Methylomonas sp. 11b: one gene and its partner. Each later gene encodes a partner of the first gene's protein in a complex. Links are inferred from orthologs where the notes say so. Each region holds a gene or a part of one and is shown in the gene's direction. Other genes may lie near its edges.

The links. Proteins that work in one complex are often made in the same cells at the same time.
Region 2: the proteins of mnmE (region 1) and mnmG are in contact, whole or in part, in a solved structure (PDB 9HIP), measured with the Escherichia coli proteins. The link is inferred for Methylomonas sp. 11b from one-to-one orthologs.

The regions. Positions count from the first base shown.
Region 1 is NZ_KI911557.1:3,863,152-3,868,483, forward strand. What follows is about bases 1-2,955. They hold mnmE (tRNA uridine-5-carboxymethylaminomethyl(34) synthesis GTPase MnmE), read left to right. Parts: upstream 1-785; coding sequence 786-2,126; downstream 2,127-2,955. Other genes in these bases: yidC (membrane protein insertase YidC), read left to right, coding at 1-780; METH11B_RS0118580 (hypothetical protein), read right to left, coding at 2,146-2,541; METH11B_RS0118585 (SagB/ThcOx family dehydrogenase), read right to left, coding at 2,667-2,955. Also shown: more of METH11B_RS0118585, read right to left, coding at 2,956-4,259; METH11B_RS0118590 (nitrogen fixation protein NifZ), read right to left, coding at 4,524-4,793; METH11B_RS0118600 (HesB/IscA family protein), read left to right, coding at 4,990-5,332. UniProt on the Escherichia coli protein: Exhibits a very high intrinsic GTPase hydrolysis rate. Involved in the addition of a carboxymethylaminomethyl (cmnm) group at the wobble position (U34) of certain tRNAs, forming tRNA-cmnm(5)s(2)U34.
Region 2 is NZ_KI911557.1:3,085,584-3,090,919, reverse strand. The notes cover bases 1-2,960. They hold mnmG (tRNA uridine-5-carboxymethylaminomethyl(34) synthesis enzyme MnmG), read left to right. Parts: upstream 1-526; coding sequence 527-2,395; downstream 2,396-2,960. Other genes in these bases: rsmG (16S rRNA (guanine(527)-N(7))-methyltransferase RsmG), read left to right, coding at 2,395-2,960; METH11B_RS0114885 (DUF7230 family protein), read right to left, coding at 233-472; ribA (GTP cyclohydrolase II), read right to left, coding at 1-205. In the rest of the region: more of rsmG, read left to right, coding at 2,961-3,021; METH11B_RS0114870 (ParA family protein), read left to right, coding at 3,014-3,790; METH11B_RS0114865 (ParB/RepB/Spo0J family partition protein), read left to right, coding at 3,787-4,635; METH11B_RS0114860 (ATP synthase subunit I), read left to right, coding at 4,946-5,314; atpB (F0F1 ATP synthase subunit A), read left to right, coding at 5,332-5,336. UniProt on the Escherichia coli protein: NAD-binding protein involved in the addition of a carboxymethylaminomethyl (cmnm) group at the wobble position (U34) of certain tRNAs, forming tRNA-cmnm(5)s(2)U34.

The DNA.
Region 1 (5,332 bases):
TATGTCATCGGTTCCTATTCGCCGGATGTCAGCGTGCCCGCCAATGGCGAAGCGGTGCTTAAATCGCAATTGTTTGTTGGTCCCAAAATTCAGCCGGTCATGGAAGCCATTGCCCCAGGTCTGGAATTGACAGTCGATTACAGTTGGTTGACCGTGGTAGCCAAGCCTATCTACTGGCTGCTGAACCAAATCTACGGTTACGTGGAAAACTGGGGTGTGGCAATTTTGGGTGTGACTCTGTGTATCAAATTGCTGTTCTTTAAGCTGTCGAAAGCCAGCTTCCAGTCCATGGCAAAAATGCGCAAAATCCAGCCGCGCTTGAAAGAGCTGCAAGAGCGTTATCCCGACGACCGCCAGAAGTTCAACACCGAAATGATGGCGATGTACAAAAAGGAAAAAGTGAATCCGCTCGGCGGCTGTTTGCCGATCATGGTGCAGATTCCGGTGTTCATTTCCCTGTATTGGGTATTGATCGAAACGGTGGAATTGCGTCAGGCCGAGTTTGCCTTGTGGATACATGACTTGTCCGCGCAAGACCCATTCTATCTGTTGCCGATCCTGTACGGCATCACCATGAAGATTCAGCAAAGCTTGAATCCGGCACCTATCGATCCGCTGCAAGCCCAGGTGATGAAAATGTTCCCTATCGTTTTCACCGTGTTCTTCCTGTTCTTCCCATCCGGTTTGGTACTGTACTGGATCTGCAACAACAGCTTGTCGATCATTCAACAGTGGTACATCACCAAACACGTGCTGGCCGAAGACAATCACGCCCACTAAAACGCATGCGTGACGGCGACACCATAGCCGCCATTGCCACGCCGCCCGGTAACGGCGGCGTCGGCGTCATTCGCATCTCCGGGCCGTCCGCGCCCGGAATCGTGCAAAGCCTCACCGGCAAAAATCTTCCCAAACCTCGCTACGCACAATATGCCAATTTCCTCGATGCCGATGGCCGGGTGATCGACAGCGGATTGCTGTTGTATTTTGCCGCGCCGGCTTCGTTTACCGGTGAACAGGTTGTAGAACTGCAAGGCCACGGCGGCAGCGTGGTGTTGGATATGCTGCTGCGGCGAGTATTGGCCCTGGGCGCGCGACTGGCGAATCCCGGCGAATTCAGTCAGCGGGCTTTTCTGAATAACAAAATCGATTTGGCTCAAGCCGAAGCCATAGCCGACCTGATCAGCAGCGGCACCGAGCAAGCCGTGCGCTCTGCGCAGCAATCTATGCAAGGCGTGTTTTCCGAACAGATTAACGAATTGATAGATGAACTGATCGAACTGCGGGTGTTTATCGAAGCGGCCATTGATTTTGTCGATGAAGAAATCGACTTTCTTGGTGATGGCGTGGTAGCCGGGCGCATAGCGCGCTTGCAAAGTAAACTTGCCGAAATCTGTAAAACCGCTCAGCAGGGCAGGCTGTTACATGACGGCATGACCGTGGTGCTGGCCGGCAAACCCAATGCCGGCAAATCCAGTTTATTGAACGCCCTGGCCGGTCATGATGCGGCCATCGTGACCGATATTGCCGGCACCACGCGTGACGTGCTGCGCGAACGTATTCAACTGGATGGCATGCCTTTGCATATCATCGATACCGCAGGCTTGCACGACAGCGACAACCCGGTCGAGCAGGAAGGCATCCGCCGCGCCCGCCAGGAAATTGCCAAGGCCGACCGAATTTTACTCTTGATAGACAGCACCGACCCGGATGGCGCCAGCCTGGACGCCAGTCTGCCGGCCAATATAGCGGTCACCAAAGTGTTCAATAAAATCGATTTGGTCGGCGGCCAGCCCCAGGCCTTGGAAACACCGCACGGCGCGGAAATTCATCTGTCCATCAAACACCGATTGGGACTGGATTTACTGCGCCAACACCTGAAGCAAAGCATGGGCTTTACCGAAAGCGCGGATAACGTGTTTGTCGCTAGAACGCGCCACATCCAAGCCCTGCAACTGGCGGCGCAGGCCGTCGACCGCGCCGCCGAGCAATTGCAGCATCAAGCCCACGAACTGGTTGCCGAAGAACTGCGCCAGGCGCAAACCAGCTTATCCGCCATCACCGGCGAATTTACCTCGGATGATCTCTTAGGCGAAATTTTTTCCAGCTTTTGTATCGGCAAATAAGCGCTTGGCGCGGCCCGGATCAATCAATTTGTTCCAATACCACCGGCTTGGCGCTAAATACTTCGGCAACCAGTTCTAGTTGCGCGGCAAATAGCGGCAGGGTTGGAATTTTCCAGGCTTTGCCGGTGAATTTGGCCAGGATGTTGTTCAGCCAAAGCCGGTCGGAATTGGCGCGGTGAATAATAAAACGATAGGACTCGCCGTCGTTGAATACCGCAAAGTCTTCCAGCGTGACTTCTATGGTGTGCTCCTCGCCGTAAAGCCGGGTCTGCACATAAACCTTACGGGCATCGAGATCGAAATTAAATTGGGTTAACTCCGCGATACCTTTCATGATGATGTTCGCGCCCCAAATGATCAGGGCGTTGGGCGTTAATTTGATGATAAAGCGGATCACGTTGGATTTAAAACTCATGGCGGGCCTTCATATGTTGGCAGGGATAAAGTCATGATTTTAAACATTGTTGGCGGGATTGTTTCGTAAATATTTCAACGCGGCTCGCCCGCTCGCCAAACCCAAGCTAATCGGGCGTTCGCGACCTATTGGCTCAAATGCGCGTAGGCCGGAAACGTTTGCAAACGACTGTCATCCAGCGGTTCGCCGATAGTAAAGTGATACAGACTTTGCCAGTCGTTATCCTTTAAACCCAACACGCCATGCACTGCATCATCAAAGAAGCAGCCGATGCCGGTGCCGCGCACGCCCGCGGCTTCCGCTTCCAGGTACAAAATCTGTCCCAGCAAGCCGCTTTCCCAAAATAGCCGGCGATAGCGCCAAGCTTCGGCTTCCACATTCTCTGAAAAGCGCGCCAACATGCCTAAGTTAAATGCGCTGTCGCTGGCGATGGGTTGGTGGCAGGACAGGGTTTTCGCAGCTTGCCTGATGTTGCCGGCCGTCAGTCGATAAAATTCGAACGGCGCTTCGACTGATTGCCATTCAAAGTCGGCGGAACAAGCCTGTTTTAATTCCGTCGCCGCATCCGTGGTACGCGGTAGTAAATACAGGCCCGGCTCCAGACCCGCTACCCGATGCACGAATAAGACGATATTGATTTGCGCCGGCCAGTTCCAGGCCGTAAAGGGTGGTTTTGAATTTGGCATTAGCGCAGCCAGCATGCGATGAAAGTCGGCCAGCGGTAGATCCAGCGATTTGCCGTTGAAATGCTGCGCACTGCGGCGTTGGCGAATCAGACGGCTGGCAGGGAGATTGAGGCTGGGCGGGGGCAGATCCAGGCTCGGCAGCGTTACTCGTTCCGCAGTGGTGGCGGGCTTTATAGCCTGCGCGGAGACTTCGTCGATAATCGGCCAGCGGTAAAAATGCCGGCCGCTTAAACGTTCGGCTTTCCCGAACCATTCGGCGCTTTGGGCAAGCGCCGGCAAATCTGCAGTGGAGAGCGTGCCATCGGCGGTTTGGCTTGTGTGCAGCCGACAGAATAAATCCGGCGCCTCATGTTCGGTAGCGACAAAATCGTCGCTGCGATCCAGCCCCAACCAAGCGGCGATGTCAGCATCGGCAGTCTCGCCGAGCAACTCTATCGACCAACCCAAGCAAGCGGCGGCGTAACTTAACGCTGCCAAAGCGTGGCCTATATCATGTTGGCAATAGCGAAAGGCCCGTTCGCCGTATTTCCAAGCTTCCCGCCAGTGGACGGATGACAGACCTATATAAACTTCCTTTGTCGCCGTATCGGCCGTAAATCGGCTGCGGCGTTCCAGATGATGATCGTGACTGACATAGTGATATGCGCCGGGCTGCAATAAGTCCGGGTCGGTGCAAAGCAAATAGGCCTCGGTCGGATGTAAGTTGCCACTGGAGGGATTGCAGCGCAAGGCCCAGCGGTCCGGTCCGAATTGCTTCCATGCCGACAAACCTAAAGACAGTTCTAATAACAGACCCAGATTGGCCAGGTTTAAAGACTGCGGCTCTATCCGTTCCGGTTTGTCCAAGTCAGCGAACAAACAACTTAGCTCGGCGCCAGGCGGCGGCAGTTTCACCGCTTCGCAGCCGCTAAAACGCCGAAACGGATTGGGTTGGTCGTCCCAATCCAACGATTCCGGGCCTTTGGCGTAGGCATTTAATTGATGTTTGGTGCGGTTGTGGTATTGGATGACGGACTCGGAAGGAGTTGGCATGGGTTGGCCTTAATTAAGCTGGGTGTATATTCATTCAAGCACACGCCATGCCTCGGCGCATGCAAACCTTTGATTGCGGCGATTCCTGACGCTTGTTGGAAGGCTGCGCGGCGGGACATTGGTGGGCCGGGCACGGCATTCCCACGCGAGAGCGTAGGAATGTTACAAAGCCAGTCGCCACTTGGCCCAGGGCAATCGCCAATACTTCGACGGGACGAGACGCTCGGCGGCTAAACCACCTGTCTAATGCTGGGCGGAATCGGGTTAATGGGTAACTAACTCTTTTTCCGGAACGACCAAGTCCTCGGTCCAGCACCCAATCGGCCGGCCCAGATTTAGATCCTGGTCTTCGAAGCGGACTAAAAAAACCGTGAGTCCAGGATCTTCCTCGACATGTCCTTTCATCACGATCACGCCGCGGGCGCCTTCCTGCGCCAGCACTTCGCCTTCTTCGCTGTCCGGCATACTGCCATCGTCAACAATCGTATGCGCGGCGTACACCACGTCGCCCAAATCCAAATCTTCTACGTTCATGCTGTGCTCCTGTGAGAGTTTTGTAGTAAAGCCGACAAACGCTCTCGGTTTGTTGTGAAACGGCGTGCCGATTAAGGTTGGCCATCTGCCGGCGAGTGAGCAATTTCAGCGGCTTAGCCGAAATTTTCGCGTATGGCATGCTGGTTGCTTTATCTGTTTACAAAATCAATGCCAAACCCGTTCAGGAGACTTAAAGATGATTACATTAACCGAAAGCGCCATTCAAGCCGTGGGCCGTTTTATCAGCAGTTCCGACAAGCCGACCGGTGGGCTGCGCATCGAAGTGACCGATGGCGGTTGTTCCGGGTTGTCTTACGGCATGAAACTGGAAGCGAAAGAAAATCAAGATGACACCGTTATCGATTGTGGCGCCGTCAAAGTGTTTGTAGACCCGTTGAGCCTGCCCAGCCTGGATGGCATGTCTATCGATTTCGTCGATAGCCTGGAAGGTTCTGGCTTCAAATTTACCAATCCCAACGCGGTTAAAAGCTGTGCCTGCGGATCATCGTTTACCACCGGAGACGCCGGCGGTACACCAA
Region 2 (5,336 bases), 780 kb from region 1 along the record:
AATCGCAGCGCCGTGAGCCCAGCACATCGCCGGTAAAACACTCTGAATGGATGCGTACCGGCACGTCTTCCTTGCCGGCTACTTCGCCTTTGACGAAGGCTACATGTTCTTTTTTATCGAGGCTGTTGCTGTAGTAGTGCAGAATGAATTCGCCGTGTTTGGTGGGAATCCGGGTTTGAACTTTATCTTCTATGCTTGCTTTCACTGCTGTGGAAATCCTCAATCTGCGGCATTAAGCGGCAAGTGCCCGCGACTGTTTGTTGACAGCAGCGATGGCGACTGGCCTGGAGCCTTTCGTAATTGCTGAGTAGGCAACGATTACGAAAGGCTCCAGGCCTGTATGTTTGGCTTTGCGACGATACCGGGTTTTGTCGGCGAAAATCTGCGCTTTGTTGAACTGATGGGCGAATTTCGCCACCGGGTTTTTGCAGGGCTTGGCTTGCAAGTCCTTGCTGGGGTTTTGTTTTCTCATGCTTTTTTCTCCGCAAGCTATTAAAATAACGTTTTATTTGAACATAGAATGCCTGTGAAATTCCAGAAAGACTTTGATGTGATCGTAGTGGGCGGTGGTCACGCCGGCACTGAGGCAGCCTTGGCTGCTGCTCGTTCTGGTGCGCAAACTCTGTTGTTATCGCAAAACATTGAGACCTTAGGGCAGATGAGTTGCAATCCGGCAATAGGCGGGATAGGCAAAGGGCATCTGGTCAAGGAAGTGGACGCGCTGGGTGGCATTATGGCGCAGGCCATCGATAAAGGCGGTATCCAGTTCCGTATCCTCAATGCTAGCAAAGGCCCGGCGGTACGGGCGACCCGGGCGCAGGCGGACCGGATGCTTTACAAGCAAGCGGTGCGCACTGCGCTGGAAAATCAGCCCAATCTGGCTTTATTTCAGCAAACCGTTTCCGATTTGCTGGTGGAAGGCGAACGCGTGGTGGGTGTAAAAACCCAGATGGGTCTGGAGTTTAATGCTCGAGCCGTGGTGTTGACTGCCGGTACCTTCTTGGCTGGCCGTATTCATATCGGTCTGGAAAATTACAGCGGTGGCCGCGCCGGCGATGCTGCTTCGATTGCGTTAGCCGAACGCTTGCGGGAACTGCCCTTCCGCATCGGTCGTTTGAAAACCGGCACGCCGGCCCGCATCGACGGCCGCACTATAGATTACAGCAAATTGCAGGAACAACACGGCGACACGCCGTTGCCTGTGTTTTCGTTCATGGGTAGCCGCGAGCAGCATCCGCGGCAAATCTGTTGCCACATCACCCGAACCAACGAACAAACCCACGACATCATTCGTTCCGGTTTGGATCGGTCGCCTATGTATTCCGGCATTATCGAAGGTGTTGGCCCGCGTTACTGTCCGTCGATTGAAGACAAAGTCGTGCGCTTTGCGGACCGCGATTCGCACCAAATTTTTGTCGAACCGGAAGGCTTGACCACCAATGAAGTGTATCCCAACGGCATTTCCACCAGTTTGCCGTTCGACATTCAATATCGCTTCATCCGCACCATGCTCGGTTTCGAGAATGCGGAAATTGTTCGTCCCGGTTATGCCATCGAATACGATTTCTTCGATCCACGCGATCTGAAAACGTCTTTAGAAACTAAGCATATGAACGGTTTGTTCTTCGCCGGCCAGATCAACGGCACTACCGGTTACGAAGAAGCCGCCGCCCAAGGTTTGATTGCAGGCTTAAACGCGGCGCGTCTGGCTAAGGGCTTGGAAAGCTGGTGCCCCGGTCGCGACGAAGCCTACATTGGCGTGATGATCGACGATCTGATCACGCGCGGCACTGCCGAGCCGTACCGCATGTTTACCAGTCGCGCCGAATACCGCTTACAACTGCGCGAAGACAATGCCGATTTGCGTTTGACCGAACAAGGCCGGGAGCTGGGTCTGGTTGATGATGCCCGCTGGCAGCGCTTTGAAGAAAAGCGCGAAGCCATTGCTAATCTGCAAGGTAAGCTGGCCAAAAAGTGGATACGCACCGAATCCGACGAAGCTGCTTTGGCCGAGGAATTGTGGGGTAAAAAACTGTTGAAAGAAGCCAGTCTGATGGAAATGCTGCGTCGCCCGGAAGTGGATGTCGAGAGTCTGCTGCGATTCAGCGACGAAACCGAAGTGGATGAGCAAGTGGCCGAACAGGTAGCGATACAAGCCAAGTACGCCGGCTACATTGATCGCCAGCAAACTGAAATCAACCGTACCTTGCGTTACGAGCATTTGAAACTGCCGGACAATGTTGATTACAGCCTAGTGTCCGGTCTATCTAACGAAGTCAGCGAAAAATTGAAAAAGCAGCGACCGGAAACCTTGGGCCAAGCCTCGCGGATTCCTGGCATTACCCCTGCAGCGATTTCCTTGTTGTTGGTGCATCTGAAAAAGAAAAGCGCTTGATGGATGCTTGTCGCGATAAGCTGGAGCTCGGCCTAAAAGCGCTCGGGCTGGATATCGGTGAGCACGGTAACGATGCGTTATTGCGCTTTATCAAGTTGATTGCCAAATGGAACAAAGCCTATAACCTGACGGCGGTGCGCGATCCGCTGGAAATGGTCAGTCTGCACATCCTGGATAGCTTGGCGATTCTGCCGTATCTTCACGGTTCGCGCGTCGCGGACATAGGTACCGGTGCCGGTTTGCCGGGCATTCCGTTGGCGATTTGTCGGCCAGATTGCCATTTCACCTTGGTCGATTCCAACTCCAAGAAAACCCGCTTTGTACAGCAGGCCGTGCTGGAGTTGAAGTTGAAAAATGTCGTGATAGTGCATAGCCGCGCTGAACTGCTGCAACCGGCTGAGTTGTATTCCACGGTTATTTGCCGAGCCTTTGCCAGCATGCCCGATATCCTGCAACTCACCGGTCATTTGCTGGCTGACGATGGCGTACTGCTGGCGATGAAAGGTCAGCAGCCCGAGCAAGAGCTGATAGACTTGGCCGCAACATACAGCGTGATTCCGCTGATGGTGCCCGGCATAGACGCCGAACGCTGCCTGATTCGACTGGAGAACCCCAAGCATGGCTAAGATTATTGCGATTACCAACCAAAAAGGCGGAGTCGGCAAAACCACCACCAGCGTCAATCTGGCGGCGGCTTTGGCGGCAACTAAGCGCAAGGTGTTGTTAATCGACCTGGACCCGCAAGGCAATGCGGCTATGGGTTGCGGGGTGAATAAGGAAGAAATCGAATATTCCAGCTGTGAGTTACTGCTGGAAGAAGTGCCGGTTTCCGAGATTGTCGTGAAAAATAAGCAGCTGGGTTTTGATTTGATCCCAGGGAACGCCGATCTGACCGCAGCCGAAGTGCAGTTGATGAGTGCGCAGCATCGCGAGCGCCGCCTGGCCGATGCTTTACTGACGATAAAAGATCAATACGATTACATCTTGATCGACTGTCCGCCGTCTTTGAATATGCTGACCTTGAACGCGATGGTGGCTGCTAATAGCGTGTTGATTCCCATGCAGTGCGAATATTATTCGCTGGAAGGCTTGTCTTCATTGATGTCGACCTTACGCAGCATCCGCGATAGCGTCAATCCGGGTTTGTATCTGGAAGGCATATTGCGAACCATGGTGGATAGTCGCAGTCGCTTGGGTAAGGATGTTTCCGATCAGTTAATCGAATATTTTGGCGACAAAGTTTTCCGAACTACCATTCCCAGAAACATTCGTCTGGCTGAGGCGCCCAGCCATGGCGTGCCGGTGTTGGCTTACGATAAATCCTCGCGCGGCGCGATGGCATACATCGCGTTGGCGGGTGAAATGATCAGAAAAGAAAAAGCGGCAAAAAAATGATGCAAAAAAAACGCGGTTTAGGGCGAGGTTTGAGCGAATTGCTGGGCGACGTTAGCGCGCCGGTGCCCGAAAAATCTCAAGACTCGCAAAGTTTGCCCATCGAGTTCCTACAGCGCGGCAAGTATCAGCCACGCAAGGACATGGACCCGGATAAGCTGAAGGAGTTGTCCGATTCGATTGCTGCGCAAGGCATCATCCAACCGATCATTGTCCGCAAAATAGACGGCGAGAAATATGAAATCATCGCCGGTGAACGCCGTTGGCGGGCGGCGCAATTAGCCGAGTTGCAGGATGTGCCGGTGCTGATCAAGGATTTGGATGATCGTTCGGTGATGGCGATAGCCTTGATCGAAAACATTCAGCGCGAGGATTTGAATGCGTTGGAAGAAGCCGAGGCACTGCATCGTTTGCAGGACGAGTTCGAGCTCACCCATCAGCAGATCGCTACGGCGGTAGGCAAGTCGCGTACGACGATCACCAATTTGTTACGCTTGCTGGAGCTTGCTGGTGAAGTGAAAGGCATGTTGGGCAAGGGCTTGTTGGAAATGGGGCATGCTCGAGCATTGCTGGGGCTGGACGAAGCCAAACAAGTCGAAATTGCCAACAAAGCCGTCAAACACGGTTTGACTGTCAGGGCGGTAGAAAAGTTGGTGCGCGAACAGCATGAAGATAAGCCGGCGGCAGTGAAAAAAATCGACCCGGATACCTTGCGGTTGCAGCGGGACTTGAGTGAAAGAACCGGCGCCAAGGTGGAAATCAATCATCAGAGCAGTGGCAAAGGCAAATTGATTTTTACATACACCAGTTTGGAAGAGCTGGAAGGCATCATAAAAAAAATCAATTGAGTGCTTCGATACTGGCAAATGTCGTATTTCGGCCATGGTACGGCGCTTTGTCGGATTTGCTACAATATCGATTTGGACAATATTTCAGAAAATCAGTGTGTTACGAAATGGCATGTGTATTGCTGTAAGCGTTGGGATTGAAAGTTCGATATAAAGCCTCTGTGCTTGCTGTTGATCGAGTGTTGGGCAGGGATAGTCTAGCCAAATCAACAAGGTGGCAATGCCAATTGGTTCCTGCCGGACGTGCTTACCTTGCTTTAGAAGTGCTGGCTGGATATAATCGCCCAGCTCAAGACGAAAGGGGAAGTGAATGACAGCTAGAAATGATTTTTCTACTGTCAGAAAAGTAGTTTTTGGACAAGTCCTGATGGCTGCATTGGTGGCGTCGGGATTTTTGTTGATAGGCGGTTGGAAAAGTGCAGTATCTCCGTTATTTGGAGGATTCGTGGCTTTGCTGCCTAATCTGTATTTTGCCTACAAAATCTATCTTGCCAAGGATTTGGGCGCGCAGGGTATCGTTAATGCATTTTATGCAGGCGAAACGGTTAAGTTAATTTTGACGGTAGCCCTGTTTTCTATCGTGTTACAGATTCCCTCTGTTGATTTCTTAACGCTGATGGTGGGTTACATCGCAGTGTTGTCGGTTTTTTGGTTTGCGCTGTTTTTGTGGCGTGATTAGTTTTTTTGCGAGGACAAATGAG